Regions from separate parts of the Bacillus inaquosorum genome, predicted to be linked through region 2. Evidence: a T-box and tRNA genes for the amino acid it is inferred to sense, from the RefSeq annotation. Region 2 holds a T-box; the other holds one or more tRNA genes.

Region 1 (16,066 bases), 1.3 Mb from region 2:
AATTCGTCTACAACATTGACACAGTCAATCGCATCAATGGACAGGGTGTTTGAATTTATTGACGAGCCATATGAACTCACTGACAAACCAAATGCCATTAAGGCCGATCAGATACGCGGAGAAGTGGAATTTCAAAACGTTTCGTTTCAATATGAGAAGGAAAAAGAAAACATTCTCCATGATGTCTCTTTAAAAGTAAATAAAGGAGAAACTGTAGCTCTCGTCGGCATGAGTGGAGGAGGCAAATCAACACTCGTCAGCCTGATCCCGAGATTTTATGATGTGACAACCGGCAGATTGCTGATTGACGGGACAGATATTCGCGATTATGAAGCGAGAAGCCTTCGCAACCAGGTTGGCATGGTGCTTCAGGATACCTTTTTATTCAGTGAAACGATTCGGGAAAATATCGCAATCGGCAAACCTGATGCCACGCTTGAAGAGATTATCGAAGCCGCCAAAGCTGCCAATGCCCATGAATTTATTATGGGTTTTCCTGAAGGGTATGAGACCCGGGTGGGAGAAAGAGGCGTTAAGCTGTCAGGTGGACAAAAGCAGCGAATCTCAATCGCGCGGGTATTTCTGAAAAATCCGCCGCTCCTCATTTTAGATGAAGCGACATCAGCTCTTGATTTGGAAAGTGAGCATTACATTCAAGAAGCGATGGACAAACTGGCGAAGGACAGAACAACTTTTGTTGTCGCCCACCGCTTATCGACCATCACACATGCGGATAAGATTGTTGTCATGGAAAACGGCACAATCATTGAAGTCGGAACCCATGATGAACTCATGGACTATGACAGTCAGTACAAGCACTTATTTACCATTCAAAACTTGAGCTGAACATCAATCTTATATCCTTTTAACGAAGGATATAAGATTTTTTTGTATATAAAAAAACCCGGCTGTTCAACCGGGTTACTCTTCTGTTTCTATTTCGCAGTCTTTCGGATGATACGTTTGAAAACTTGTGATGAGCGTTTCTAAATGTTCAAGCTGCTCGCGATATTCTACGGCACTTGCCATAATATTGAGCATGTTGTAATCAATAAGCTCATCATCCGTGTTTTGCTGATTTTTCAAAAATGACTTTGTTAAAAGCTGCTTATATCGAATGCCTTCTTCATCCGCGTCATCATGCGGCTTGATTTTGCCGACAAACCTCATCAAAATCAGTTCATGCCAGTAAAGCAGGTAATCAAGCTCTTCAGTCAGTGTTTCCTGAAACTCTTCCGGCATATGATAGATGTCGTTTTCCAAACGATGCAGCTTCTTCAATGTATCAAGCGCCCGATTTGCAGTGATAATGGCCTGTCTGAACAAGACAAGCTTTCTTGATTTTACATAGGTCGTTTTCTTAAAGTAGCTTCTTTCTTCTTTATATAGAAGATATGTCTGATCAAGCTTGATCATTTTTTCTTTCAGTTTTTCAATATCCTCTTTCAAAATCGAATGCTCTGTTGACTGCCGCATGGACAGCCTGATCCACTTCATAATTTCTTCTGTGTTTTCGACCGTATTATGAATCAGCTTTGTTTCATACTTAGGAGGCAAAAATACAAGGTTAACGATAAAGGAAGAAAGCACCCCTAAGATGACTGTGCTTGTTCTGACCAGGGCGAACATTAAAAAGTCGTCACCGGCAGATTCTAATATCGCAATAACTGTTACAAGAGCAATCGAAATTGTATGTTCAATTTTAAGTTTCAGCATGATTGTAATGACAATAACTGCTGTCAACCCGATCATGATCGGGCTGGGTCCGAAAATAAGGCCGAACACTGTGGCAATCACAGCTCCGATAATATTTGCCTGAACCTGATCAATAATAATGAGAAAAGAGCGGTAAATCGACGGCTGGATCGCAAATATCGCTGCAATTCCAGCAAAAATCGGCGCGGGAAGCCCGATCCACGAAGCCAAATAAAGGGCGAGTGTAATCGCAATCCCGGTTTTGAAAATGCGGGCACCAAGTTTCATTGGTTTGTGCGTGCATTCCTTTCTATAGTAAATTGTGTGACATAGCAAATGGCTAATCCTTAAAATTCCCGGTTAGTTTATTTGCTAAACAATTAAGTAATATACAGGGATCGATACAAATATTCAAGCTATTTTTCAAGAAAAAGACCAAAATCTTACACGCTGTTTAAATGAATAAAAAAACAGGAGCATAAAGCTCCTGTTCAGGGTGTCTGATTCTAGTTTTTAAGGTGTTTAAAAGCATCCTCGACCGCCACAAGCGTGTCTTTAATATCCTGCTCTGTGTGTGCTGTTGTAATAAACCAGGCTTCATATTTAGAAGGTGCTAAATTAATTCCGCGTTCCAGCATCAGCTTGAAAAACTTAGCGAATGTTTCTCCGTCACTGCGTTCAGCCTGCTCGTAATTTTCGACTTTCTCATCAGAGAAATAAACTGTGAGTGCGCCTTTTAACCGGTTGACGGTAATCGTGATGCCGTGTGTTTCTGCGTGCTGTAAAATGCCTTCCTCCAGCATAGCGCCAAGATGATCAAGCTTTTCATACACGCCTTCCTCTTTGAGCACTTCCAGACAAGCGATGCCTGATAGGATGGAAGCGGGATTCCCGGCCATTGTTCCAGCTTGGTAAGCCGGTCCAAGCGGAGCTACCTGCTCCATGATTTCTTTTTTACCGCCATAGGCGCCGATCGGAAGTCCGCCGCCGATAATTTTTCCGAGAGCTGTTAAATCAGGTTTAACCTGTAAGAGATCCTGTGCGCCGCCATACATAAAGCGGAAAGCTGTAATGACTTCATCGTAAATAACGAGAGCACCCGCATCGTGTGTCAATTCATTTACTTTTTCTAAGAAGCCCTCTTTCGGCTCAACAATTCCGAAGTTGCCGACAATCGGTTCAACGAGAACCGCCGCGATCTCACTGCCCCATTTATCAAGGGCCGCTTTATAGCTTTCGATATCATTAAATGGAACTGTGATCACTTCGTTTGCAATGCTTTTTGGTACACCAGCTGAATCTGGTGTGCCGAGAGTAGACGGGCCAGAGCCGGCGGCGACAAGCACAAGATCTGAATGTCCGTGATAACAGCCTGCGAATTTAATGATTTTTGTCCGGCCTGTATATGCGCGAGCCACTCGGATGGTCGTCATAACAGCTTCTGTTCCCGAATTAACGAATCTTACTTTGTCCATAGCAGGAATGGCTTCTTTGAGCATCTTTGCAAATGTAACCTCATGTTTCGTCGGTGTTCCATACAATACACCGTTCTCTGCTGCTTTTTTAATCGCTTCTGTAATATGCGGGTGGGCATGTCCGGTAATGATCGGACCATACGCCGCTAAATAATCGATGTATTTGTTGCCGTCCACATCCCAAAAATAAGCGCCGTTTGCTTTTTCCATTGCGACGGGAGAACCGCCGCCGACCGCTTTATATGATCTAGACGGGCTGTTTACACCGCCGACAATGTGCTCTAATGCCTCATTGTGAAGTTCAATTGATTTTGTATGCAAGAATAAAAACCTCCTATATCTCCATGCGTCCTTTCTATTGTAGCATGCTTCCAAACAAGAACAATGGATTCAGGCTCAAGTTGCAGGGACGATAGTTGTAATCTGGACAAGAATTGGATACGCTTAATAAAAAAACACTCGGAGGTAACGTAATGACGATAGAAATCGGACAAAAAGCGCCTGATCTTGAGTTAAAAGGCGATCATGGGGAAACAGTAACATTATCGGATTATAAAGGAAAGTATATCGTGCTTTACTTTTATCCAAAAGACATGACACCGGGATGCACAACTGAGGCATGCGATTTTCGGGACAGCCACGAAAGCTTCGCTGAACTGGATGCCGTTATTATCGGCGTCAGCCCGGACAGCCAGGAAAAGCACGGAAAATTTAAAGAGAAGCATAACCTTCCTTTTCTGCTTCTTGTTGATGACGAACACAAACTGGCGGAAGCGTTTGACGTATGGAAGCTAAAGAAGAACTTCGGAAAAGAATATATGGGAATTGAGCGCTCTACTTTTCTGATTGACAAAGAAGGCCGGCTCGTTAAAGAATGGAGAAAGGTAAGAGTGAAAGACCATGTAGCCGAAGCGCTTCAAACCCTCAAAGATATGTCGGAAAAGTAAATTCGTCTCTCAGCCTCAAATGATATGCTTACTTTTGCCCTAATATCAATTGACAAATTATCGTAAAAAGAGTTACACTAATTATAAACATTACAATGTAAGAATTTTTTTTAGAAGAGAGGTGCATGACGGATGGCTGCACATGAACTAAAAGAAGCCTTAGAAACGTTGAAGGAAACCGGAGTTCGCATTACTCCTCAACGTCATGCGATTCTGGAATATCTCGTTAACTCTATGGCTCATCCAACAGCGGACGATATATATAAAGCTCTGGAAGGGAAATTTCCTAACATGAGCGTAGCGACGGTATATAACAATTTGCGTGTGTTCCGGGAATCCGGTTTGGTGAAGGAGCTCACATACGGCGATGCTTCAAGCAGATTCGACTTTGTCACATCCGATCACTATCACGCGATTTGTGAAAACTGCGGTAAAATTGTGGACTTCCACTACCCGGGCCTTGACGAAGTGGAGCAGCTGGCTGCCCATGTCACGGGTTTTAAAGTAAGCCACCATCGTTTAGAAATTTACGGCGTCTGCCAAGAGTGTTCGAAAAAAGAGAACCATTAAAAATAAGCTGACCGCACGAAACGGTCAGCTTATTTTATTTGGACATTTTCTTTTTATTATAAGACTCATCAAATTCTTTTCCTTCTAATCCCTTATCTAAAGTTAGCGGCTCTCTGCAATGCATGCACATATCTACTCTTCCTAAAACCTTTGTCTCTTTTTCACAGCCCGGACATATAACGCGAACCGCTTTGGTCGAAAGCATTCCGATCCAAAAGTAAACAACCGTACTGAGACCGATGGATAAAAGCCCAAGTATCATAAACAAACTAGAAAGCAAAACTGACTCTTTGAAAAAGATCCCGATGTACATAATGATAAACCCAACGAAAACCAAACTTAACGCAAATGTTCTGATTTTATTAATTTTGCTGGAGTATTTCGCCATGTCCATCCCCCTCTGATTTAACTATAGCACAAACCCAATGGGATTTTCTTCATGTTTTCGGTTGAACTGGAATTTACATATGGAGACTTACAGTGAAATTGTTTATAATAGTTCAATGTGTTTAGAAAAAAGGAATTTCGTTTTAACCATAGAATTGAATCAAATAGAGAATAAAAAAATTTGAACAATTGCATTGGAGGAATAGTGATGGATAATCTTCTCCGTCCAATTTACCAAGAAAGAGCAAGTCATCCCAATACATTGGCTGTCATTATGATTGAGAGAAGAAACAAAACATCTTCCTTAACAGATAACTTTGATGCTGCTCTGCTGGTAATTGTAAAGGAGGCTGACGAGCCTGTTTTTATAAAGCATTATGAATTTGATCAAAAAACAGCTTCTTTGCATGTGGTAACAGATTCTCAGATTCAAGAATGGATTTTGCTCGGGACAAATAGAAGAATCATAGATTGGATTGTAAATGGCAGAGTCATGTTTGACCGTAATGAATACATTGCCGAGCTGATTGACAGGCTGAGTACATTTCCGTTTGCCGAACGCAAACTGAAGATCGGACTCGAATACGGCAAATTAATCAGAAGATATGTTGAAGGAAAAGCTTTTTTTGAAGCGAATCAATTTTTAGATGCCTACAACGCGGTTGTTCATGCGTTGCATCATTTAGCGCGTATTGAAGTAATCGATAGGGGATTTCACCCGGAAACAACGGTATGGAGCCAAGTGCGCCAGATGGAGCCCCAAGTGTACAAATTATATTCCGAGCTGATTGAAAGTCACGAGAGCTTGGAAAAAAGACTCGAATTATTATTCTTAGCAAATGATTTTCTCATCCATTCCAAAGCTGAGATCGGTTCAGCACATCTTTTCGAAGTAATGAAAGGAAAAGACATTTGGCAATTTGGTGAGCTTCTTCAGCATCCTGACTTAAAGCACTATACCCAAGACCTTGGCGTTATGCTTGATTACCTGACGGAAAAGGGACTTATCAACGTTTGCCAGATAGAAACGAAAGGACAGGCTGTCTATCACCGAGGATATTTTTTTAAAAAAGATGTTGACTCTGATTCTTGACCATGTTATATTATTAAACGTCGCTGATGCGCTTCTGAAAAAACAAGCTCACAGCGGCGGAGAAATAAATTAAAAAACATTTGACAAAAGAAAGTCGAAATGTTATATTAATAAAGTCGCTTCAACAAGAAGTGAAAATGATCTTTGAAAACTAAACAAGACAAAACGTACCTGTTAATTCATTTTTAAATAAATCGCACAGCGATGTGCGTAGTCAGTCAAACTACTTTATCGGAGAGTTTGATCCTGGCTCAGGACGAACGCTGGCGGCGTGCCTAATACATGCAAGTCGAGCGGACAGATGGGAGCTTGCTCCCTGATGTTAGCGGCGGACGGGTGAGTAACACGTGGGTAACCTGCCTGTAAGACTGGGATAACTCCGGGAAACCGGGGCTAATACCGGATGCTTGTTTGAACCGCATGGTTCAAACATAAAAGGTGGCTTCGGCTACCACTTACAGATGGACCCGCGGCGCATTAGCTAGTTGGTGAGGTAACGGCTCACCAAGGCAACGATGCGTAGCCGACCTGAGAGGGTGATCGGCCACACTGGGACTGAGACACGGCCCAGACTCCTACGGGAGGCAGCAGTAGGGAATCTTCCGCAATGGACGAAAGTCTGACGGAGCAACGCCGCGTGAGTGATGAAGGTTTTCGGATCGTAAAGCTCTGTTGTTAGGGAAGAACAAGTACCGTTCGAATAGGGCGGTACCTTGACGGTACCTAACCAGAAAGCCACGGCTAACTACGTGCCAGCAGCCGCGGTAATACGTAGGTGGCAAGCGTTGTCCGGAATTATTGGGCGTAAAGGGCTCGCAGGCGGTTTCTTAAGTCTGATGTGAAAGCCCCCGGCTCAACCGGGGAGGGTCATTGGAAACTGGGGAACTTGAGTGCAGAAGAGGAGAGTGGAATTCCACGTGTAGCGGTGAAATGCGTAGAGATGTGGAGGAACACCAGTGGCGAAGGCGACTCTCTGGTCTGTAACTGACGCTGAGGAGCGAAAGCGTGGGGAGCGAACAGGATTAGATACCCTGGTAGTCCACGCCGTAAACGATGAGTGCTAAGTGTTAGGGGGTTTCCGCCCCTTAGTGCTGCAGCTAACGCATTAAGCACTCCGCCTGGGGAGTACGGTCGCAAGACTGAAACTCAAAGGAATTGACGGGGGCCCGCACAAGCGGTGGAGCATGTGGTTTAATTCGAAGCAACGCGAAGAACCTTACCAGGTCTTGACATCCTCTGACAATCCTAGAGATAGGACGTCCCCTTCGGGGGCAGAGTGACAGGTGGTGCATGGTTGTCGTCAGCTCGTGTCGTGAGATGTTGGGTTAAGTCCCGCAACGAGCGCAACCCTTGATCTTAGTTGCCAGCATTCAGTTGGGCACTCTAAGGTGACTGCCGGTGACAAACCGGAGGAAGGTGGGGATGACGTCAAATCATCATGCCCCTTATGACCTGGGCTACACACGTGCTACAATGGACAGAACAAAGGGCAGCGAAACCGCGAGGTTAAGCCAATCCCACAAATCTGTTCTCAGTTCGGATCGCAGTCTGCAACTCGACTGCGTGAAGCTGGAATCGCTAGTAATCGCGGATCAGCATGCCGCGGTGAATACGTTCCCGGGCCTTGTACACACCGCCCGTCACACCACGAGAGTTTGTAACACCCGAAGTCGGTGAGGTAACCTTTTAGGAGCCAGCCGCCGAAGGTGGGACAGATGATTGGGGTGAAGTCGTAACAAGGTAGCCGTATCGGAAGGTGCGGCTGGATCACCTCCTTTCTAAGGATATTTACGGAATATAAGACCTTGGGTCTTATAAACAGAACGTTCCCTGTCTTGTTTAGTTTTGAAGGATCATTCCTTCGAAACGTGTTCTTTGAAAACTAGATAACAGTAGACATCACATTCAATTAGTAAGACAAGATATCACATAGTGATTCTTTTTAACGGTTAAGTTAGAAAGGGCGCACGGTGGATGCCTTGGCACTAGGAGCCGATGAAGGACGGGACGAACACCGATATGCTTCGGGGAGCTGTAAGCAAGCTTTGATCCGGAGATTTCCGAATGGGGAAACCCACCACTCGTAATGGAGTGGTATCCATATCTGAATTCATAGGATATGAGAAGGCAGACCCGGGGAACTGAAACATCTAAGTACCCGGAGGAAGAGAAAGCAAATGCGATTCCCTGAGTAGCGGCGAGCGAAACGGGATTAGCCCAAACCAAGAGGCTTGCCTCTTGGGGTTGTAGGACACTCTGTACGGAGTTACAAAAGAACGAGGTAGATGAAGAGGTCTGGAAAGGCCCGCCATAGGAGGTAACAGCCCTGTAGTCAAAACTTCGTTCTCTCCTGAGTGGATCCTGAGTACGGCGGAACACGTGAAATTCCGTCGGAATCCGGGAGGACCATCTCCCAAGGCTAAATACTCCCTAGTGACCGATAGTGAACCAGTACCGTGAGGGAAAGGTGAAAAGCACCCCGGAAGGGGAGTGAAAGAGATCCTGAAACCGTGTGCCTACAAGTAGTCAGAGCCCGTTAACGGGTGATGGCGTGCCTTTTGTAGAATGAACCGGCGAGTTACGATCCCGTGCAAGGTTAAGCAGAAGATGCGGAGCCGCAGCGAAAGCGAGTCTGAATAGGGCGCATGAGTACGTGGTCGTAGACCCGAAACCAGGTGATCTACCCATGTCCAGGGTGAAGTTCAGGTAACACTGAATGGAGGCCCGAACCCACGCACGTTGAAAAGTGCGGGGATGAGGTGTGGGTAGGGGTGAAATGCCAATCGAACCTGGAGATAGCTGGTTCTCTCCGAAATAGCTTTAGGGCTAGCCTCAAGGTAAGAGTCTTGGAGGTAGAGCACTGATTGGACTAGGGGCCCCTACCGGGTTACCGAATTCAGTCAAACTCCGAATGCCAATGACTTATCCTTGGGAGTCAGACTGCGAGTGATAAGATCCGTAGTCGAAAGGGAAACAGCCCAGACCGCCAGCTAAGGTCCCAAAGTATACGTTAAGTGGAAAAGGATGTGGAGTTGCTTAGACAACCAGGATGTTGGCTTAGAAGCAGCCACCATTTAAAGAGTGCGTAATAGCTCACTGGTCGAGTGACTCTGCGCCGAAAATGTACCGGGGCTAAACGTATCACCGAAGCTGCGGACTGTTCTTCGAACAGTGGTAGGAGAGCGTTCTAAGGGCTGTGAAGCCAGACCGGAAGGACTGGTGGAGCGCTTAGAAGTGAGAATGCCGGTATGAGTAGCGAAAGAGGGGTGAGAATCCCCTCCACCGAATGCCTAAGGTTTCCTGAGGAAGGCTCGTCCGCTCAGGGTTAGTCGGGACCTAAGCCGAGGCCGAAAGGCGTAGGCGATGGACAACAGGTTGATATTCCTGTACCACCTCCTCACCATTTGAGCAATGGGGGGACGCAGGAGGATAGGGTAAGCGCGGTATTGGATATCCGCGTCCAAGCAGTTAGGCTGGGAAATAGGCAAATCCGTTTCCCATAAGGCTGAGCTGTGATGGCGAGCGAAATATAGTAGCGAAGTTCCTGATTCCACACTGCCAAGAAAAGCCTCTAGCGAGGTGAGAGGTGCCCGTACCGCAAACCGACACAGGTAGGCGAGGAGAGAATCCTAAGGTGATCGAGAGAACTCTCGTTAAGGAACTCGGCAAAATGACCCCGTAACTTCGGGAGAAGGGGTGCTCTGTTAGGGTGCAAGCCCGAGAGAGCCGCAGTGAATAGGCCCAGGCGACTGTTTAGCAAAAACACAGGTCTCTGCGAAGCCGTAAGGCGAAGTATAGGGGCTGACGCCTGCCCGGTGCTGGAAGGTTAAGAGGAGCGCTTAGCGTAAGCGAAGGTGCGAATTGAAGCCCCAGTAAACGGCGGCCGTAACTATAACGGTCCTAAGGTAGCGAAATTCCTTGTCGGGTAAGTTCCGACCCGCACGAAAGGCGCAACGATCTGGGCACTGTCTCAACGAGAGACTCGGTGAAATTATAGTACCTGTGAAGATGCAGGTTACCCGCGACAGGACGGAAAGACCCCGTGGAGCTTTACTGCAGCCTGATATTGAATGTTGGTACAGCTTGTACAGGATAGGTAGGAGCCTTGGAAACCGGAGCGCCAGCTTCGGTGGAGGCATCGGTGGGATACTACCCTGGCTGTATTGACCTTCTAACCCGCCGCCCTTATCGGGCGGGGAGACAGTGTCAGGTGGGCAGTTTGACTGGGGCGGTCGCCTCCTAAAAGGTAACGGAGGCGCCCAAAGGTTCCCTCAGAATGGTTGGAAATCATTCGCAGAGTGTAAAGGCACAAGGGAGCTTGACTGCGAGACCTACAAGTCGAGCAGGGACGAAAGTCGGGCTTAGTGATCCGGTGGTTCCGCATGGAAGGGCCATCGCTCAACGGATAAAAGCTACCCCGGGGATAACAGGCTTATCTCCCCCAAGAGTCCACATCGACGGGGAGGTTTGGCACCTCGATGTCGGCTCATCGCATCCTGGGGCTGTAGTCGGTCCCAAGGGTTGGGCTGTTCGCCCATTAAAGCGGTACGCGAGCTGGGTTCAGAACGTCGTGAGACAGTTCGGTCCCTATCCGTCGCGGGCGCAGGAAATTTGAGAGGAGCTGTCCTTAGTACGAGAGGACCGGGATGGACGCACCGCTGGTGTACCAGTTGTTCTGCCAAGGGCATCGCTGGGTAGCTATGTGCGGACGGGATAAGTGCTGAAAGCATCTAAGCATGAAGCCCCCCTCAAGATGAGATTTCCCATTCCGCAAGGAAGTAAGATCCCTGAAAGATGATCAGGTTGATAGGTCTGAGGTGGAAGTGTGGCGACACATGGAGCTGACAGATACTAATCGATCGAGGACTTAACCACATTTCTAATCATGATGTCACATCTGTTATCTAGTTTTGAGAGAATAAGTTTTTACAAAAAACACTTGATTTTCTCAAGAATACATAGTATAATGTTAAATGTCACTGAAATTGTCTGGTGATGATGGCGAAGAGGTCACACCCGTTCCCATACCGAACACGGAAGTTAAGCTCTTCAGCGCCGATGGTAGTCGGGGGTTTCCCCCTGTGAGAGTAGGACATCGCCAGGCAGACTTCATTCCGCAGTAGCTCAGTGGTAGAGCTATCGGCTGTTAACCGATCGGTCGTAGGTTCGAATCCTACCTGCGGAGCCATTATTGGAGAGCTGTCCGAGTGGTCGAAGGAGCACGATTGGAAATCGTGTAGGCGGTCAACTCCGTCTCAAGGGTTCGAATCCCTTGCTCTCCGCCACTGATACTTATACATAATCACAATTGAAAGTCTGGGCCCGTTGGTCAAGCGGTTAAGACACCGCCCTTTCACGGCGGTAACACGGGTTCGAATCCCGTACGGGTCATTATATGATGGAGGATTAGCTCAGCTGGGAGAGCATCTGCCTTACAAGCAGAGGGTCGGCGGTTCGAGCCCGTCATCCTCCACCATTATCATCGCGGGGTGGAGCAGTTCGGTAGCTCGTCGGGCTCATAACCCGAAGGTCGCAGGTTCAAATCCTGCCCCCGCAACCAAAATAATTCAATACGGTCCGGTAGTTCAGTTGGTTAGAATGCCTGCCTGTCACGCAGGAGGTCGCGGGTTCGAGTCCCGTCCGGACCGCCATTTAAATAATAAGGCTCGGTAGCTCAGTTGGTAGAGCAACGGACTGAAAATCCGTGTGTCGGCGGTTCGATTCCGTCCCGAGCCACCACCTATGCCGGTGTAGCTCAATTGGTAGAGCAACTGACTTGTAATCAGTAGGTTGGGGGTTCAAGTCCTCTTGCCGGCACTGTTTTTCAAAACTTAATGTGGAGGGGTAGCGAAGTGGCTAAACGCGGCGGACTGTAAATCCGCTCCCTCAGGGTTCGGCAGTTCGAATCTGCCCCCCTCCACCATTTATAGGGGCATAGTTTAACGGTAGAACAGAGGTCTCCAAAACCTCCGGTGTGGGTTCGATTCCTACTGCCCCTGCCAAATTTATGACATCTTGAGATTATGGCGGTTGTGGCGAAGTGGTTAACGCACCAGATTGTGGCTCTGGCACTCGTGGGTTCGATTCCCATCAATCGCCCCATATTATCATTGGGCTATAGCCAAGCGGTAAGGCAACGGACTTTGACTCCGTCATGCGTTGGTTCGAATCCAGCTAGCCCAGTCTCACTTTTATATCAACTGCATATGATGTATTAAGTTCCTTAAGATGCGGAAGTAGTTCAGTGGTAGAACACCACCTTGCCAAGGTGGGGGTCGCGGGTTCGAATCCCGTCTTCCGCTCCAATTACGGCGGCATAGCCAAGTGGTAAGGCAGAGGTCTGCAAAACCTTTATCCCCGGTTCGAATCCGGGTGTCGCCTTTCTTTTGCCGGGGTGGTGGAATTGGCAGACACACAGGACTTAAAATCCTGCGGTAGGTGACTACCGTGCCGGTTCAAGTCCGGCCCTCGGCACCAATTTTACTTACTTGGTAAGTTGAATTGGTGTTTACGTGTTTAAACTATAACTAATCATATTAATGATCTACTCAAGTAGATCATTTTTTTATTGCTTTGATTTATCATAAGCAGCTAAGTTCCGATACATGATCATAAAGCTGCTTGAGCCATTATGTTTAGCTAAGTCTCTTAACACTTTTTTATTATTATATTTCCAAAAAAACTTTTTTGAAATACGTTGACACTTTAAAAGATCCATGATATATTTATATTCGTCGGTTAGATACGACGAAAAACTTGCCGGTGTGGCGGAATTGGCAGACGCGCACGACTCAAAATCGTGTTCCTTCTGGAGTGTCGGTTCGACCCCGACCACCGGTATATACTTGGTATTAACAAGATATATCAGTTTATTATTATGGAATGAAGATAGGTAATTACCTATCTTTTTTTGTTTGCACATAATAATATTAGTAAGGTCGGTGTTACTGTGGCCCACTTACAAAAGCTTCCTTTGTATTGTTATTTTGCAGATTTTCAGTTGCATATCGACTGACTTGTTAGGACGTAGATATCTGGCTACGTTGCCTGTGCCTGTTTCTTACTTGGAAAGGTGAAAAGAGGTACCGCCTGTTCAGTCTCCAAAAAACATGAAACAAACTCTTCCACATATCAAAGCAAATAAAAGTAATATTACCAATTAAAGAAACCTAGGCTTCAACCTTGTATCCTGATATTATGCCCTCTATGTATAGATAATGTAAAGCCACTTATCAGAAGTGACTGTTACTCCATACTTAGAGGCTTTTTTTGAAAAGGATAAATTTTTTAAAAAAACTAAGATTATTGGTCTTCATACATGTTTATGTAAAAGAAACAAAAGGTATAAGCAGGTAACCTTTTAATTTAGCAACCCAATTCTACTGTTTACTTGAAATAGATAAGGCTATCGCAAGAAGCATTCTTTATAACATATAATTACTTAATCTTGTGCGCTTCTCTACATGAAACTTTATACCAGATTTATTTTTAGCATTACTAACAATTTTGTCTTTTACCGTGCATAGTATTATAATTCCTATGTTGTCACAAAGTATCCGTATTTATGAATTTTTCGATATTTCATATTTACATTTAGAAGAATTATTAGTAAACTTTAACTGTAAATGGAATTACAAATAGGATAGAACAAATGTTGTATTACTCATTAAAAGTTTACTTTAAGCTAACTAAATATTTTTGTATACGCTGTGTAATACTTCAACTGTTTTTTCTTTTCCGGGGACCTATACTTGTTCTATTTCACATAAAAAGAACCACAGAAAGTTAATCGTTGTTTCGGCACGTTAATGGACTAAGGGGATAATAGAGAGTGTTAGCGTAGTGCTGGTTACTCCTGGACGATAGGGCGAAGCTATGCCTTTATTCAAATGTTGAAAGGGATGGGTATTTGAATGTCTTGGTATGTCCTTTATGTCGAAACAGGTCAAGAAGAAATTGTGAAATGTTTGATCAAAAAGTATTTTGCTGAATTAATAATTGAGGTAATTGTTCCGAAAAGAAAGATACGAGAAAAGCGACAAGGTAAACTATATGAGGCAAGTAGACTTTTATTCCCAGGGTATGTATTTCTTAATACGTATATGAATATAGACATATACTATGGACTCAAAAAAATACCAAGATGTTTCCGTCTTCTTAATTCATATAAATATAAAACTGATTATCTGGTAGACGATGTGAGTCATAATATAACTAGTGTCTTTTGCACGATTGAAGAAAAAGAGATCGCGCCAATTCTTCAGTTATTGCAACAAAATGAAACAATTGGTTTTTCGCAAATTTATAAAGAAAATTCAGAAATAACTGTCATTTCTGGTCCTTTAAAGGGTCTTGAAGGAATTATAAAAAAAATCGATAAGCGTAAAAACAGAGCCAAAATTGAGTTGAATTTTATGGGAGTAATAAAATTGGTTGATGTGGGAGTTGAAGTGTTAACCAGAGACAGCTAAATAAAGTCTTAATATTTAAAAATTTAAACTTGTAAATTAGCCCCCTTTCCAAGGGAAAATTCATATTTCTCTTGGAAAGGGGACTTTTTGTATGTCAGACTTTAGCTAATTTTATCAGGGGAGTGGTGTCTATTGTTAGGTGTGATGAGGTTATGAAGGAAAAAATCATTTTTATGTTTTCGGGACAAGGCACTCAATACTTTAAAATGGGAAGGGAGTTGTATGAACATGAATCGATTTTCAGTAAAAACATGGGTCAGCTGGATGCGGTATTTCAAAAAGCCACTGGAAAATCGATAATTAATTATATCTACAATGAACATCGTTTAAAAAGCGATATTTTTAGTGACTTGTTCTATACGCACCCTGCAATTTTTATAACAGAAGTTGCTTTGGCTCGTTTGCTGGTTTCAAAAGGGATACGTCCTCATGCGGTAATAGGGTCTAGTATGGGTGAATATGCTGCTGCTGTAGTGGCTGATGTTTTCCATCCAGAAGAGGTTCTAAATATTTTGATAGATCAAGTTCAGCTATTGAATAAGTTCAGTTCACCGGGAGGAATGATGGCGATCCTAGATACACATAAAATTTATGATGAGGTTCCAATTCTTCATCATCATGCCAATCTCGCTGCAATTAACAATGAATCCCATTTTGTAATAAGTGCTAATCAGGAAGGAATAAATACGGTGGAGCGATATCTTCGCTTAAAAGAAATTACTTATCATAAGCTACCTGTAACAATTCCATTCCATTCTGAGCATATTGAATTGGCGAGCGAAGCAGTTCAAGAGAGTTTGTCTCAAATATCATTTAAATCACCGTGTCTTCCGTTTTATTCCTCTGTGACTGGGAAAAAACTAGAACATTTGACTGCTGAGTATTTTTGGAATGTGCTAAAAAAGCCAATCCATTTTATTAGAGCTTTAACAGAAGCGGTGGATCATGGAGGGACAATTTTGATAGATTTAGGGCCTTCAGGCACATTAGCCAACCTAGCCAAAGCTCATTTTAGGAATCGTACAGATATATCTATTTTTAGTATTCTTTCACCATATACTGATAACGTCAGGGCATTAGAAAGTGTGTATACCAAGAGTGTCCAATAATGTGAAAATGAATCAAAAAAGACTAAGGAGGAAGATAATAGAGTGAATAAAAGAATTATTCAGTTGGCCTTTCCAATTTTTATTGAAAGTGCTCTGGTTATGGTTGATGGTCTTATTCATATAATTTGGGTTGGGCAATTAGTTGGCGGTAAGGCAGTAGCTGCGGTAGGTGCTTGCTTTCCTATCATTTTGGCAATGTCAGCAATCGCTAACGGAGCGGCAAAATTAACTTCAACACCCATGTTACAGCGTTTTCTTTCTAAGAAAAATCGAGATGATGTGGTGCAAAAACAAATTAATGTCTCATGGTCTTTTGCCA
Region 2 (16,066 bases):
AGCGATATCAGAAGGGAGATAGAAGCTGGTGCAAACAAGTGAACATTATAAAAAAGGGTTAGATATTCTAAAACAAATTGATGAGGAGAACTATGAAGCGATCGTAGACAGTTTTAAACAATCCATCGCTCCGGACCTTGGTGTGCTTGCTGTGGAGTTTAATTACGGACAGATTTTTTCAAGACCGGGCCTTGATCTGAAATCCAGATTATTAGCAACAGTTGCCGGATTGACTGCATTGGGCAATACGCAACAGTTAAAATTCTATATTAACGGAGCCCTAAATGTCGGATGGACACAAGAAGAACTCATAGAAGTGATGATGCAGATGATTATTTACTCAGGATTCCCGAATGCGCTGAATACCATTTTGCCTGTGGCTGCGGAAGTATTTGCAGAACGAAACAAATAATATAAAAACCTTCTCCTTTTTTATGTAGAATACAAATAGGAAATTCTATGCAGGAGGAGAGTGTGTATGTGGACGGTATGGCAGAAAAACGGAAAGAACTTGGTGAATTTTTAAAATTAAAAAGGGCGCAGCTTTCTCCGCAAGAATTCGGATTGCCTTTAGGCACCAGAAGGAAAACGACAGGCTTAAGAAGAGAGGAAATGGCCCAGCTGGCCGGTATCGGTGTCACATGGTACACATGGCTGGAGCAGGGAAGGGATATTCGGGTATCGACACAGGTACTGGAAAGCATATCAAGAGTGCTCAAATTGAATTACGAGGAAAAACGCCATGTCTTTCTGTTGGCAGGACATCATGTTCTTTTAGATGATCAGGATGAGGAAAACAAGAGCCTTCCTCTGGCTGTGCGGCACTTTATTGATCATTTAACCAATTGCCCTGTTTATGTGACTGACGAAAAGTGGGACGTTATTGCTTGGAACACGGCGGCGTGTGCTGTGTTCGGCGATTTTGGCCAAATGGGCAGAAAGGAAGGGAACGCCATATGGCGATGTTTCACGTCGAAAGAGTACCGGAATCTGCTGGACGACTGGGAAAGCCACGCCAAAAAACTCATCGCACAATTTCGATCGACAGCCAGCCGCTTTCTCGGGGAAGCATGGATAAAAGAGCTGATCGATGAGTTAACTGAAGTAAGTCCAGAATTTAAAAAATGGTGGAACCACCACGAAGTGTTAGGCACACACGCAGGAGAAAAAGTGCTTCATCACCCGGCAGCGGGCACAATGGTGATGGAGCATATGACATTGCAAATTTATGACTCACCGGATTTGAAACTGACCATTTATCGGCCGTTAGAGAAAGAAAATACGGCAGATAAACTGAAAGCTTTACTTATAGACAGCTAAATAGCTCATTACCTTAAAAAGACGGCATCAAGTGCCGTCTTTCTTATTTAATATCTTCATAAATGTCAGAGGCTTTGGCCTTCATTTGTTTCTTATTGGTTTTCGGTTTCTTCTCTTTTTTCACAGCTTGATAGACAGCGGCTGTCACAAGATCGCCCGCCTGCTGGAGGCGTTCTTTGCTGATATGCTCGATCGAGTCTTCAGGAGTATGATACCAAGGCTCAACCTCTTCGGTTTCCGGGTCTCCCCAAATAAAGTTGGCGGAATCAATGCCGGCTTCGTGGAACGGCACATGATCAGATGATCCTCCCTGTGTCAGAGACAGGCTGTCAAACCCAATTTTATCAGCGGCCGTATGGCTGGATTCCCAAACAGCGTTAGATTGGCCGTCCAATGTGTTGACATACAGCTCAGACGCATTCTCCCAGCTTGTGCCTACCATGTCTAAGTTAAAGTTCACTTCACTTCGTTTCAGCTCTTTTTCCGATAGATGTTCTACATAATGAGAGGAGCCGAGCAGGCCGAGCTCTTCAGCGCCGAAAGCGATAAAGCGGATTTCTTTGTCAGAAGGAATGCTTTTTAGAACGCGCGCCATTTCCAGCATGACAGAGGTTCCTGAGCCGTTGTCATTTGCTCCGGGCGAAAAAGGAACACTGTCGTAATGGGCCGTCACGTACACAATGTCTGGATGTTTGATGTTCTTTGGTTTTTTGATACCAATGATGTTCTGGGAGGTTTGGTTTGCGAATGCGTTTAGTTTTAAGGTGGCTTCTTTTTGCTGGGTAAGGGCTTCACCGTCTTCTTTCTTAATTCCAACGACAGGAATGCCGGCTTTATTTCCCGACAGGTTTGGCGTCACAGGCACGAGGCTTTCTTTGTTGTTATAAATGATGACAGCCTTCGCTCCGGCGTCTTCGGCGTTCTTGGCTTTCTCGTAAAATGTCAGATCTCCTCTGGCAATCAAGGCGATTTTGCCCTTGGCGTCAGCGGTGAAGTCCTTTGGATAACCTAAGCCGGCATTGTAAAGCGGAGCCGTCAGCCCTTTTTCCTCAGTCGGGGCTGAGCCGGATGCCGCCCGGAGAAGAATGTCGCGTCCTTCTGAAGACAGCGTTCCCTCAAGCCGGTCAGGGATACCGAATCGTTGAACCTTCACATCAAGCTTTAATTTTCTCAAGGTTGAGGCGATCAATAAGGCACTCTTTTTTTCAGCGGCAGTTCCGGCTATTCTGGGGCCGATTGCTTCACTGAGCTGAGAAATGGTGGAATACGCACGCTTTCCTTTGAATGGGAGCTCTCGCTCGCTATCTGATATTTGAACAGCGCGGGCGGCAGGGGTGACACTCTGTGCCGGCAAGAGAACCGTTCCGGCAGTTAAAACAGCCATCGTTATTACAGTCAAAAGCTTTTTCATCGAAAATAAACCTCCCCTAATGTATGGATGAGGATTATTTCGGGATGCTAAAGGTATTTCCTGCAAAATGGAGAGCGTTTTTGAAAAGACAGTGCTTTATACCTGCAAAAAAACGCTTATGAATGAAGGGTCATAAGCGTTTCTGGATATTAGATTATTGAAGTTTTAAAAACTTGCGTTTGCCGACTTGGATGATCATATTTTCCTTTACCTCTGCATCAGCATGGATATCTGTTATTTTCTCTCCGTTGATTCGGACACCGCCGTTTTGAATCATGCGGCGCGCTTCGCTCTTCGAAGAGAGAAGCTTCAATGTGACGAGCAGATCGACAACCGCTGGCGCTTTCTCGCCTTCCCATTTCACAGCCGGAATATCCTCAGGCAGGCTGTTTTCCTGAAAGACTGTTTTAAACGAGTGTTCGGCAGCTTCAGCGGCTTCTGCTCCGTGATACATTCGGACAATCGTTTTGGCTAAAAGCATTTTGGCATCCCTTGGATGAACGGCGCCGGTTTCTAAGTCTTTCACAAGCTGTTTTTTTCTCTTCAAGCTCTAAGTCCGTTGCCAAATGAATGTATTTTTTCATGAGGCTGTCGGGCAGTGACATTGTTTTTCCGTACATGTCGTTTGGATGTTCGTCAATGCCGATGTAGTTGTGTTTTGACTTCGACATTTTTTCAACGCCGTCCAAGCCTTCCAAGAGCGGCATAAGGATGACAACTTGTTTTTCTTTGTCGTATCGTTCTTGGAAATGCCGTCCCATCAGCACATTGAAATGCTGATCTGTTCCGCCTAATTCAATATCGCTTTCGAGAACAACGGAATCGTATCCCTGCATCAGCGGGTAAAAGAATTCATGGAGTGAGATCGGTTTTTGCATGGCGATGCGTTCTTCAAAGTCGTCGCGCTCCATCAGGCGGGCTACCGTTATTTTGCCTGCCAATTCAATGACATCCTCCAGATTCAATGTTTTCAGCCATTTCGAGTTGTAGTGAAGCTCGACTTTTTCTTGATCAAGCACTTTTCCGAATTGCTGAAAGTATGTTTTGGCGTTGTGCTGAACTTCTTCATCAGTCAGCTGCTTTCTGGCTGCTGATTTTCCGGTCGGATCCCCGATTTTTCCTGTGAAATCCCCAATTAACAGCTGAACAATGTGGCCGTTTTCTTGAAATTGGCGAAGCTTGTTTAACACAACTGTATGGCCCAAATGCACATCTGGTGCAGATGGATCTAATCCGAGCTTAATTTTAAGCGGTGTGCCTGTGGAAATCGATTTAACGAGCTTCGCCTTTAATTCCTCGGGCGGTATGACCTCATGGGCGCCTGTCATGTATAACTGAAGCTGTCTTTCGACTTCTTTTTGCTGTGCAGCTGTAAGCTGATCAAATATTTTCATCGTTCATCCTCCTTTTTTAGAAACACAAAAAAGAGCCCATCCCGATAAGGGACGTGGCTCAATGCACGCGGTACCACCCTGGTTGAAGACATCGTCTTCCGCTCATTCGAATAACGGTTTTCCGTTCTTTGCTACTAAGGTTCACAAAGAAAGCTCGGGGAGGTAATTCACGTTTGCCTGTGTGCCGGCTCGCACCTTCCGCCGGCTCTCTGAAACAGGGAGACAAACCGCTACTGGATTCCCGTCAAAGCTTATGTGGTATGAAGATTGTCAGCTACCTTTCTAAGCAGCTCTGTCAGTGTTTTCTGTTCGTCCTTCGTCATTCCCGCAATGAGCTCTGCTTCCCCTTTGTGAAACTCCGGGTAGAGTTCTTCGATCGCTTGTTTGCCGGAATCGGTGATGGAGACAAACACGAGTCGTCGATCTCTTGTGTCGATGCTTTTACGGCAAAAACTCTTTTTTTCGAGCGTTTTGATCACGTTGCTTGCTGTAGCTGTTGAAATGCCTGACAGTTCAGCAATTTTTCTCGTTTCGAGCTTCCCCCATACCCATAGATCATAAAGAATGGAGAAAGCGGTCCAAGAAAGTTTATAAGAAGAAAGAACCTCAGTCTCCATTTTGACACGGAGCTTTTGCGCAGACCGATACAGGTTCGTCGCAATCGATATGGCTTCCAGGTTCAGTGACTCAACGGGCATTTGTTTAAGCTTAGAAAGTGTGTCATGTTCTTCTTTCCGAAGCTGCTGATGTTGATAGGAACGTTCCATTTTTTAGGCCTGCCTTAAATTTTCAGAATCATTAGCTATGAAATGAATTTTAACAGAGTTTGGTTTGAACTTCAAGCCAATATATCGGTTGAATAAAAAACGCCGCAAGAACCCCAAAATAAAGAAAAGACCACAAACGGGGGTGCAATCTTGCAAAAATATGTTCAATCCGTCTATAAACATGATCCGTTTCACCTTTTTTCAGCAGAGCATGTGGTGACGTTAGCGATTATCGCTCTTTTGGCCATTCTGTTGTTTCTGTTCCGCAAGGCGGTCAAGCGGCCTAATGTCAGCCGGTTTCTGCGCTATTTGTTTGTATTTCTGTTGCTTGGTTCGCAAATCGGCTATCAAATATGGATGATTGCCACGGGCAGGTGGTCGGTGCGCACTTCATTGCCTCTCCAGCTTAGTGACCTGTCGGTGTATTTGTCAGCCATCATGCTGGTGACCAAAAGCAGGAGGCTGTTTGTATTTTTATATTTTGTCGGCATCGGCAGCTCGATTCAGGCTCTTTTGACACCTGACCTCGGTATGTTTTCATTTCCGCATGTGCGATATATCCTCTTTTTTATTTCGCATGGGTCTGTGTTTTTATCCTGCCTGCTGATGGCGGTGGTCGGCACTTACAGAATGGGCCAGCGCTCATTATGGGTGACCGTCCTGATTGTCAATGTGTACGGAGTCTGCATTTATCTGCTTGACCGCTGGATTGGCGCGAATTACATGTATTTGACGAAAAAACCGGGCGGTTCTTCTCTCCTGGATGTTCTCGGGCCGTGGCCGTGGTATATCGCTTCGGCTGAAGCCATTACGATCGCAAGCTTTTTTGTCCTTTATTGGCTATATCGCATGTTCAAAAAGTGACACCTTTTTTGTTGTATAGCACATTCTGTCTAAAAAAATATTGAAGAATAGTGTTTAATTTTCTGAAATCGGGAATGTAACTTGTACAACACAAAGGGAGATGAATACCATTGAAGAAAGATGAAATTATGCATATCGTGTCATGCGCAGATGATAATTATGCTCGTCATTTAGGTGGGATGTTCGTTTCTTTATTGACAAATATGGATCGGGAGAGAGAGATAAAATTATACGTCATTGATGGTGGAATTAAGCCTGATAACAAAAGAAGACTGGAAGAAACCACATTGAAATTCGGCGTCCCGATTGAATTTTTAGAAGTGGATACCAATATGTATGAACATGCGGTAGAGAGCAGCCATATTACAAAAGCGGCGTATTACCGCATTTCGATTCCTGACTTAATTAAGGATGAGAGCATCAAACGAATGATTTATATCGACTGTGATGCGATTATCCTTGAGGATATTTCGAAACTGTGGGACTTGGATATTGCGCCATATACGGTTGCTGCTGTTGAGGATGCGGGGCAGCATGAACGCCTGAAAGAAATGAATGTCAGTGATACAGGGAAGTATTTTAACTCAGGTATCATGATTATTGATTTTGAACCTTGGAGAAAGCAAAACATCACAGAAAAAGTCATCAACTTTATCAATGAAAACCCGTCTGAAGACTTTCTTGTGCTGCACGATCAAGATGCACTGAATGCGATCTTGTATGATCAGTGGTATGAACTTCATCCGCGCTGGAACGCTCAAACCTATATCATATTAAAACAAAAAACGCCTGCGACGCTGTTAGGTCAGAAACTTTATAGAGAAACGAGAGAAAACCCGGCCATTGTCCACTTCTGCGGCGGAGAAAAGCCTTGGAATTCCAATACGAAACACCCGTATCGCGATCAGTATTTCCATTACATGTCGTATACGAAGTGGAATACAATCAGCAATCCGGCGATCAACCAATAAATCGGATATAAAAAACGCTTTTGATCAGCTCAAAAGCGTTTTTTTGTTTGCCTCAGCGTGCGACTGACCGTTGGTAAAACCGCTGAATATGCATGGCGATATAGCACAATTCTTTCTCAGGAAACTCAAAGCCGTATTCCTTCTTCACAAATGTGCCGATGCTTAGGGCACACAGGAAGGCATCCTTAAACTTCTCTTTAATAATGTCGATCATTTCTGCATCCAGCTCGTAAATGGATTCACCCGCTTTGATATGCTGAATGGCAAAGCGGAGATGGGTCACAAGCCGTTCATAAGAAATGGTATCTTCAACAATATTGATTGACAGCTGAATTTCAATAATCTCGATAATATCACGGATCATTGTTGTAATATCAAGCGTCTGTGTCATATCACCGGCATTGTTTCTTGCTGTGTGGATATGCATGGCAATATTGCCGATTTCATCATCAGGAATGTGAATCCCAAGTTTATCTTTAATTAGCGTTCTGGCCCACAAGCCGATCTGGAATTCCTTCGGATAAAGAACTTTGATCTCATTCAGCAGCGGATTTTTGATGACCATTCCATTGCTCAGGCGTTCGATCGCAAAGGAAAGATGGTCTGAAAAAGCGACGTGAATGCGCTCGTTGATTTTGATGTTCAGCTCTTTTTCGGCATGGGAGATAATTTGCTCGGAAATCTGAATATGGTCTTCCGGCAATGTTTCTAAAATCTCTTCGAACTGCTTATAGTCAGGTGTATCTTTTCTGACAAAGGTTTTTTCTATTTTTGACGGATCGACAATATCATTCTTCTTTTTATCGAACGCAATTCCTGCACCTAAGAGAATCTTCTCTTCATTTTGATCCTTTACGACGATAGCATTATGATTTAAGATTCTTTTAATTTTCATAGCTTTTTTTGTCCTTTCATCCCCCGTTTTATGAATGAAAACGAATAAATCCAGTTATTCTGTCTCTTCTTTAAACCCGAGAAACAATGTAGCTATAAAAGCAGAGACGGCCGCGATCAAAAAACCGATCATATAATGAACAAAATTAGCTGCGCCGAACGGCAGCACGATTGAAATCATCGGAATGCCTGTCAGTCCGTAGGAATTCGACACGACATGTACCGCAACCATGTATGCTCCGCCAATAGCGCCGCCGATGGCAGCTCCGATAAAGGGGCGGATCAGTTTGACATTTACTCCGAATACAATCGGCTCCACAATGCCTAAAAACGCGGTCAGGGAGGCAGGGAGCGCAATTTTCTTCAGGCTTGATTGTTTCGTTTTGAAGAAAACCGCAAGCCCCGCTCCGCCTTGGGCCACATTCGCCATCGACCATATCGGCACTAAAAAGTTCACTCCTACATGCGGATCAGCAAGCAGCGTTGCCTCTATCGCATAAAAGCTATGATGCAAGCCAGATAGAACGATGGTGGAGTAGATGCCGCCGAACAGGGCTCCGGCGGCAATGCCGGCGTGATCGTAAATATAGACAATCGACTGTGTCATGATCTGGCCGATGATAGACGCGGCGGGATTCATCACAATCAGCGCGAGGCACCCTGTCATCATAACCGTAATAAAAGGAATGATGACGACATCGAGCGACTTCGGCACAATCGATTTTAACAGCTTCTCGATTTGGCTCATGACATAAACGGAGAGAAGAATCGGGATAATGGAGCCCTGATAGCCCATCATTGGTATATGCAGCCCCCAGATGTCTAAGGAAGCGGGGGTTTTACTGCCGAGCATAGACGGGTCCAGCAGATCAGGATGCGTCAGGAGCCCTGCTATCACTGCCCCTAAATATGGGTTGCTGCCAAATTGCCGTGCGGCACTGAAGCCGACCAAAATCGGCAGCAAAATAAAGGCTGTACTGGACACGAGGTCGAGCACTTTGATCCACGGGCTGTCAGCTGCGAACCAGTGAAACACCTTAATCATTCCGATCAGCCCCATGAGCAGGCCGCTTGCTGTTATTGCCGGGATAATCGGCACAAAAATATCGGACAGTGTTTTTGCAAATGCTGCGACAGGGTTCAGCTTCCGGCTGGCCTTTTTCTGTTGAACAGACTCTTCAGAAGGCGCGGCCTCCCACACGTGAACGACTTCTTTATATATTTTGTTGACGATGCCTGCTCCGAAGATAATCTGGAATAGCCCATATCGGAAAAAGGTGCCCTGTACACCTTGCAGATTTTCTATGGCATGTATATCGATTTTCGTCTCGTCTTTTACCTCAAAACGAAGACGGGTCGTACAATGACTGATGCTGATAATATTGCTTTTTCCTCCTGCGAGGAGCAATAATTCTTTTGCAATCTCTTTTTGCAAGCAATCAAAACCTCCTTTGCTGAAGAAAAGTCGGCTTGTTCATCGTATCAAATGAAAAGTTGACAATCAAAATGAAAAAGTGAGAAATACCGGCTGATAATGACAAAACGTGCAGGGACAACAAAAAATGCCCGCGTCGGTGACGGAGCATGAAAATAGGGATTGTCCATGGCGCCGTTATAAGCCCAACACGAAAAGAAGAGTTAAAATGTCCTGATTTTTTTGGACACTAATACTCCCTTTGCATCATTGGGTTTTGCCTGCCTGACCAGTCACAATCCCGCCATATGTGGTGATAACTGTAATAACGTTCATTTTATGCTGTTCATGGCTGGATAGCAATAGTATGAAAAGCCTGTGCGGTGAATGGGAAAAAGGTTGTGCGTGGTGTTTTTAGGGATGTAAAAAAGCCTGTAAGACTTAGAATACAAGTTTTACAGGCTTTTTGGTTACTTTTTCGGTTTGACGGCATTCAGCCGTTTTTGCAGCTTTGTTTTTTCATTGGATGCTTGTAATTGATTCACTGCAGACTGAGCGGATGCCTTTGATTGTTTTGTTTTGTCTTTTTCCGCTTTCTTCACTTTGGCTTTGGCAGTTTCGACTTTTTTTGCTTCGGCTGCCGCTGCTTTTTTCTTCACTTTGTCTAACCGTTTTTGCAAGGACGTTTTGTCTTTGCCTGATTGAAGCTGATTGACTGCCGATTGTGCTTTTGTCGCATTTGCATTAGTTGATTTCTTTTCTGCTGCTGCGACTGATTGCTGCGCCGTTTTCAAATTGGTGCTTTTCACTTTGGTAAGGCGCTTCTGCAGGGACGTTTTTTCTGCACCTGCCGGCAGCTTGCTGACTGCTGATTGGGCGCTGTCAACATCTGTTTTCTTTTTGCTTTTTTCCGCTTTCGCCACTTTCTCTTTCGCTTGCTTTGATGCAATATAGCGTTTTACTTGGTCTAAGCGTTTTTGCAGGTTCTTTTTGTCTGTTCCGTTCGGCAGCTTGTTGATGGCAGCTTGGGCTGTATCGACGGTTTGCTGTGTTTTATACTTTTCTGCCTTTACGACTTTGTCTTTCGCATCTTTTACATTTCTGTTTGACTGTATTTTATCCAGTCTTTTTTGCAGGGCTGTTTTGGCGTCAGAATTCGGCAGCTGGCTGACGAGTTCTCTCGCTTTGTTGATATCGGTTTGTGTTTTTGTCTTTTCCGCTTTTTTTACCGCTTGCTCTGCCGCCGCGTACGCTGAATCTGTTGCCTTCGCTTTATACTGGATGAAGCCGTAGCCAAATTGCTGATCGCGGCCTGTTGTTCCAAGATCAACGATATTTTTCTGCATATCTGCACGAAGCTGCACGTTTGTCTCGGCAGGATCACGCTGTTTTAACAAAGCAAACATGGCAGCGGCGTGCGGTGTCGCTTGGGATGTTCCGCTTCCTGTCGCATAAAATTGGTTTAAGTAAGTGCTCGTGATGTTTGTTCCCGGCGCTGAAAATTCAACTTCATCTCCAGTTGTTGAGAAGGAGGCAAGCTGATTCTTTTCGTTTGTTGCTGAAACCGCAACGACGCTGCTGTATGCCGCCGGATAGTTCACTGGCTTGCCGTTCCCATCGTTCCCGCTGGCGGCAACAAGCAGAACGCCTTGTTCATAAGCTTTGTCCATGGCGTCATGAAGGATTTGGCTGTCTGACGTCGTGCCAAGGCTCATATTGACGATGTCCATCCCGTTTGCGATCGACCAGTCAATTCCTTGGAGAAGACCTTGAAGATCCCCCGAGCCGTTCTGATCAAGCGCTTTAACCGCGTATATTTGTGCTTCCGGTGCGATGCCGTCAATTCCGTAGCCGTTATGCTTGGCTCCGATAATCCCTGCGACATGTGTTCCGTGGCCGTTATCATCTTTGTAAGAAGAGGTGTAACTGACAGCTGAAAACCCGCCGGCAATCGACAGGTCATCGTGGGGGGAGATCCCGCTGTCAATGACTGCAATTTTGACATCTTTACCTGTCAGTCCTGCCTTCCAAGCCTGTTTCACCTGAATGGGCTCAAGGTTCCACTGCTCGAAGTTGTCAGAGGTGTCAGTGCCGTCTGACAGCACTTTGAAATCCGTGCTGCCTGCTGCGGTGAAGGAGACATTGTTTTCGACATACAAAATATCAGGATCCTGTTTTAATTCTTTCACTGTCTCCTGATCTGCTGTGACCGCTACCGCCGGCAGATGCTTATACTGTTGTTCAACCTCAGCATCGCTGTCCAGAACGGTTTCCTTGCCGGCTTTGTTTTTATAAACCACAATAACCTCTTTCTCGCTGCTGTTTTGCGCATGAGCGAGAGGGCCTATGGCGAGAAAACTGAAAAACAGAGTGGCTGATACAATGAGTTTGCAAGACATGTTTTTCATGGTTCATCTCCTTTTTTCTATGATGTTTGATATATATATCGGAGAAAAAAGAGAGTTTGATAGTAAGGAGGAAAAAATATTTTCATGGACAGATTATTTAGCAGAATGCAGATTTTTTCCACAGGAAGAGGAAATTTTCCAAATGAATTTGTAAGCGTTTTCAAAATAAGATAAAGAAAACATTGCGAAGGTTGTTCACAAAGCAATGAGAAAAGGGGGCTTTTCAGATGAGCGCATTCACTCGGGTGATGGAAGAAAAAATAATGCCTGTCGCTGGGAAAATTGCCGGGCAACGGCATCTCAGCGCTTTGCGTGACGGAATTATCCTGACCATGCCGCTGATTATTATCGGGTCTGTCTTTTTGATTTTAACGAGCCTGCCGATTCCCGGTTATGCTGATTTCATGATGAGTGTGTTTGGGAAAGAGTGGGCGGATAAGCTTGGATATCCGGTTAATGCTTCGTTTGATATTATGGCGATGATTGCCGCGTTTGGAATCGCCTATCGGCTGGCAGAAAGCTATGGTGTCGATGCCCTATCAGCCGGTGCGATATCAATTGCCGCATTTCTGTTGGCAACGCCGTTTGAAGTGCCGTTTACGCCGGATGGCTCAACGGAATCCATCATGGTCGGGGGCGGAATCCCGATCACACTGCTTGGCAGCAAGGGTTTATTTGTCGCCATGCTGATCGCTTTGTTTTCAACTGAAATTTATCGGTACATTATTCAAAAAAATATCGTCTTCAAAATGCCAGACGGCGTGCCGCCGGCGGTAAGCAAATCATTTGTCGCGCTGATTCCCGGCTTTATCATTGTTTTTCTAGTGTGGCTGGCGCGTCTTCTGATTGAAATGACGCCTTTTCAGAGCCTGCACAATGTCGTAGGAGACCTGCTTGGCACACCGCTTTCCATTCTTGGCGGCAGTCTGGGCGGAAGCCTGATCGCGGAATTTGTGCAGATGCTGCTTTGGTCGTGCGGGATTCACGGGGCTTCAATCATTGGCGGAATCATGGCGCCGATTTGGTACGGCGCGATGGATGCCAACCGTCTCGCGTTTCAGGCTGGCGAGGCGCTGCCGAGTATTTTTACGACTCAGTTCTTTCAAATTTGGATCAATGTCGGCGGGAGCGGAGCGACGCTGGCGCTTGTCCTGACGATGCTTGTGCGCTCCCGGAGCAAACAAATGAAGCAGCTTGGCCGACTAGGGATTGGCCCTGCGCTATTTAATATCAACGAGCCGATCATTTTCGGTATGCCAATTGTCATGAACCCGCTCCTCATTGTTCCTTTTATCATCGCACCACTCCTCACGATTACCGCAACTTATATCGGCATGAGCACCGGACTGGTGGCAAGGCCGGCCGGAATCGCCGTGCCATGGACGATGCCGCCGCTCATATCAGGCTACCTGGCAACAGGCGGAAAGGTATCGGGTGCTGTTATGCAGCTGGTGAATCTGCTGATCACCTGCGCCATCTACTATCCGTTTTTCAGAATATGGGATCATCAAAAATGGAAGGAAGAGAGTGCGGTTGAATCCGGGGGTGAGAATGTTTCGTGATGTAACGTAAAAGGGCTGATGGTCTTCTAACAACTATAAGTAAATGTTAGAATATGTAAAGGGGGTGCGCATGCTAGATTACATATGGTTAGAAGACGAATTACCAATCTTAAAACAAATACCAGTCGAATATACATCAGCTGCTATTTTATTTTCTCCTTTTATTCAAATGCCTGAAGGATGGGAAAAAGCAAAGAGAAAAAATGATTATGAGCATATCTATCCAAATGATGAGGAAATAAGGGAAAAAGGCAAAGCTGTTTCATGGAAGAAGGTTATGTCCTCTTGCGGCTTTCAAACACATGCTGAGCTGGCGCTTGCTTTAATGACATCGATAGGCGCCTTAAGGGATGAGTGCGCGAGACAAGATTTGGCTAAACTTTTACATGCAAACATAAAAGAAGGTCTCTTTTGTCCTAGTGAGGACCATATTTCAAATTTTCATATCCCTGGTTTGGTAAAAGTGCTTGGTTCGAACGGATCCAAGCGGTTTTATTACTCAGAACCAATTGTGGAAAACAGCGGCTTTTTGGATACAGCTGAGGCTAACTTGCAGACGATACTTGATGAAGCCGCCGCAGAGCTCATTTTGACTGATAAGAAAATGGACTTTGTGTTTATGAGTGTATATGACTCATTCATTAATGTTTTTTTAGCGAAAGATGAAAACATCAATGACTTGGTTCAGCGTATGGGCTGGGAAGCCATGATTTGCGATGAGTCAACGTATATCAGTTGGTATAGATAAAAAAAGAACGTACAAAATGTACGTTCTTTTTTTTTAACGCTGAAAGAACTCAATCCACTCGCCATCAGGACCTTCAATATAGAAGTAACGGTACCCGTTTGGAAGAGTTGTGATCTCTTCGTCGATAAATTTCGCGTTCATTCTTTCCGCTTTTGTATATTCAGCCGCGATGTCATCCGTCAGCAGGGCAATGTGGTGCACTTTTCCTTCGACGGGAAGCTCACTGCTGTAGCCTTGAATCAGTTCGATTTCTGTTTCCGGACCGTCTTCAAAGCCAAGAAAAGCAAGCTCGATTACGCCGTTCGTATGTGTGATGCGATCCTTCAATTTCATGCCGAGAACCTCTTCATAAAATGTGATGGACGCGTTGATATCCCTTACCATAATGCCTGTATGGTCAATTCGTTTTGCCATGCTGCTCCTCCTCGTAACTCTTTTTGTCTATCGTAGAAAAACCTTTCCTTTCTGTCAATGCAGACATCTTGGCGTTTTGTGGTACGATAAGAGAAAGCAAACAGAAAGAGGACGAAATATATGAAGCTACTCACCCTAAAGAAAGCACATGCTGCAAAAATCAAAAAAGGCTATCCGCTCATCGAAAAGGAAGCTCTCGCAGGGAGTGCGGGGCACGTGAAAGAAGGAGACCTCGTTGATATCGTGTCTGAGAGCGGCGAGTTTCTTGCGCGGGGCTATTATGGCCTGCAAAACAAAGGGGTCGGCTGGACGCTTACCCGCAATAAGCATGAACAGATTGACCAAGCATTTTTTCTCAGCAAATTAACAAAAGCGGTTCAAGCGCGCGCCAAACTTTTCACGGCCCAAGATACAACGGCTTTTCGCATGTTCAATGGTGAGGGAGACGGCGTTGGCGGCATCACGATTGACTATTATGACGGCTATCTGCTGGTTCAATGGTACAGCAAAGGCATTTACGCCTTTAAAGACATGCTGATTTCCGCTTTGGATGAGCTGGAACTGAACTATAAAGCCATTTACGAGAAAAAACGCTTCTACACGGCGGGACAATATGTTGAAGATGATGACTTCGTGAAGGGGGAAAGAGGCGAGTTCCCAATCATCATTCTGGAAAATGGCATTCAATACGCAGTGGATCTGAATGAAGGCGCCATGACGGGCATCTTTTTGGATCAGAGACATGTTCGCAAGGTGATCAGAGACCGCTATGCAAAAGGAAAAACAGTGTTAAATACGTTTTCTTATACGGGGGCATTCTCCGTGGCAGCGGCGCTTGGCGGAGCGGAGAAAACAACAAGCGTAGACGTGGCAAACCGGAGTCTTGCCAAAACGATTGAGCAATTCAGCGTGAACAAGCTGGATTACGAGGCACACGACATTAAAGTGATGGACGTGTTTAACTATTTTTCGTATGCAGCGAAAAAGGATCTGCGCTTTGATCTGATTATTCTCGACCCGCCTTCCTTTGCGCGTACAAAAAAACGCACCTTCAGCGCGGCCAAGGATTATAAAAACCTGCTGAAGGAAACGATCGCCATCACAGCTGACAAGGGCATCATCGTTGCTTCCACAAACAGCAGCGCCTTCGGCATGAAGAAATTCAAAGGCTTTATCGATGCCGCCTTTAAAGAAACAAATGAACGCTACACCATCATTGAGGAATTTACACTGCCGGAGGATTTCAAAACGATTTCGGCGTTCCCGGAAGGCAACTATCTAAAAGTGGTTTTTCTGCAGAAAAAATAAAGAAAAAAGCTGCCCTGTTCAGGAGCAGCTTTTTTTATGTAGAAATGATCTGCTGGACGCGGCCGATGCGGCCATCTTCAAGCCGGACTTTAATGCCGTGCGGATGAAAGCTTGATTTCGTTAAAATATCCTTTACTGTCCCTCTCGTCAGTTTTCCTGTTTTTTGATCTGCTTTCAATACAATATCAACCTGTAATCCTTTCGAAATGCTGCTTCGCTCTTGCCCGTTCATAGCGTACATCCCCTTTCCTTTTGTTCATTATAGTCATTATGGTTTAAAAGTAACAGCCGGCTGATGAAGTGTATTTTTGTTTTTTTTCAGCCTTCATTAAATATAATGTCAGCCCAAAGCCTGCTATGCTCAGAATGCCAAAAAGCAAGTAGACTGCGAAGATTGATATGTAGTCAAAAATGTATCCGCCTGTAAATGTACAGAACCAGTTGCCGAATCCATTGCCGATGGCGGCGTACATGGTCAGCGCCGTCGCTTCAACGTGGTTTGGCGTAATCTTTTTTACATATTGAAGCGCCGCCGGGATAAATAAACCGATCGCAACTCCCTGAAGAAAGACCGTCGCATAAATGATCCAT

What was found. The T-box of region 2 lies ahead of tyrS (tyrosine--tRNA ligase). A T-box ahead of a tRNA ligase gene usually reads a tRNA of that ligase, here a tRNA-Tyr.
Region 1: it encodes a tRNA-Tyr, which carries the amino acid that the T-box ahead of tyrS (tyrosine--tRNA ligase) is inferred to sense. The anticodon was not compared.

The regions. Positions count from the first base shown of each region.
Region 1 is NZ_CP096592.1:972,948-989,013, forward strand. It holds gene M1M80_RS04775 (ABC transporter ATP-binding protein) at 1-846, shown strand, start outside; gene M1M80_RS04780 (aromatic acid exporter family protein) at 922-1,983, opposite strand; gene M1M80_RS04785 (glutamate-1-semialdehyde 2,1-aminomutase) at 2,202-3,491, opposite strand; gene bcp (thioredoxin-dependent thiol peroxidase) at 3,644-4,117, shown strand; gene perR (peroxide-responsive transcriptional repressor PerR) at 4,250-4,687, shown strand; gene M1M80_RS04800 (YgzB family protein) at 4,722-5,075, opposite strand; gene M1M80_RS04805 (nucleotidyltransferase-like protein) at 5,283-6,167, shown strand; rRNA gene M1M80_RS04810 (16S ribosomal RNA) at 6,396-7,945, shown strand; rRNA gene M1M80_RS04815 (23S ribosomal RNA) at 8,115-11,042, shown strand; rRNA gene rrf (5S ribosomal RNA) at 11,156-11,271, shown strand; tRNA gene M1M80_RS04825 (tRNA-Asn) at 11,281-11,355, shown strand; tRNA gene M1M80_RS04830 (tRNA-Ser) at 11,361-11,452, shown strand; tRNA gene M1M80_RS04835 (tRNA-Glu) at 11,487-11,558, shown strand; tRNA gene M1M80_RS04840 (tRNA-Val) at 11,568-11,643, shown strand; tRNA gene M1M80_RS04845 (tRNA-Met) at 11,651-11,727, shown strand; tRNA gene M1M80_RS04850 (tRNA-Asp) at 11,742-11,818, shown strand; tRNA gene M1M80_RS04855 (tRNA-Phe) at 11,831-11,906, shown strand; tRNA gene M1M80_RS04860 (tRNA-Thr) at 11,912-11,984, shown strand; tRNA gene M1M80_RS04865 (tRNA-Tyr) at 12,006-12,090, shown strand; tRNA gene M1M80_RS04870 (tRNA-Trp) at 12,096-12,169, shown strand; tRNA gene M1M80_RS04875 (tRNA-His) at 12,194-12,269, shown strand; tRNA gene M1M80_RS04880 (tRNA-Gln) at 12,279-12,350, shown strand; tRNA gene M1M80_RS04885 (tRNA-Gly) at 12,398-12,472, shown strand; tRNA gene M1M80_RS04890 (tRNA-Cys) at 12,478-12,548, shown strand; tRNA gene M1M80_RS04895 (tRNA-Leu) at 12,556-12,644, shown strand; tRNA gene M1M80_RS04900 (tRNA-Leu) at 12,926-13,007, shown strand; gene loaP (antiterminator LoaP) at 14,081-14,638, shown strand; gene M1M80_RS04910 (acyltransferase domain-containing protein) at 14,791-15,747, shown strand; gene M1M80_RS04915 (MATE family efflux transporter) at 15,790-16,066, shown strand, end outside.
Region 2 is NZ_CP096592.1:3,942,372-3,958,437, reverse strand. It holds gene M1M80_RS20070 (MFS transporter) at 1-42, shown strand, start outside; gene M1M80_RS20065 (carboxymuconolactone decarboxylase family protein) at 29-412, shown strand; gene M1M80_RS20060 (helix-turn-helix transcriptional regulator) at 481-1,320, shown strand; gene M1M80_RS20055 (M28 family metallopeptidase) at 1,364-2,731, opposite strand; partial or broken gene tyrS (tyrosine--tRNA ligase) at 2,886-4,125, opposite strand; T-box leader at 4,170-4,382, opposite strand; gene ywaE (tyrZ transcriptional regulator YwaE) at 4,377-4,892, opposite strand; gene M1M80_RS20040 (YwaF family protein) at 5,043-5,756, shown strand; gene M1M80_RS20035 (glycosyltransferase family 8 protein) at 5,867-6,727, shown strand; gene sacY (transcription antiterminator SacY) at 6,780-7,622, opposite strand; gene sacX (SacY negative regulator SacX) at 7,677-9,056, opposite strand; gene M1M80_RS20020 (S8 family peptidase) at 9,506-11,443, opposite strand; gene celB (PTS cellobiose transporter subunit IIC) at 11,671-13,005, shown strand; gene M1M80_RS20010 (DUF2711 family protein) at 13,076-13,753, shown strand; gene glxA (glyoxalase GlxA) at 13,787-14,167, opposite strand; gene M1M80_RS20000 (class I SAM-dependent rRNA methyltransferase) at 14,288-15,475, shown strand; gene M1M80_RS19995 (YwbE family protein) at 15,510-15,707, opposite strand; partial or broken gene M1M80_RS19990 (MFS transporter) at 15,744-16,066, opposite strand, start outside.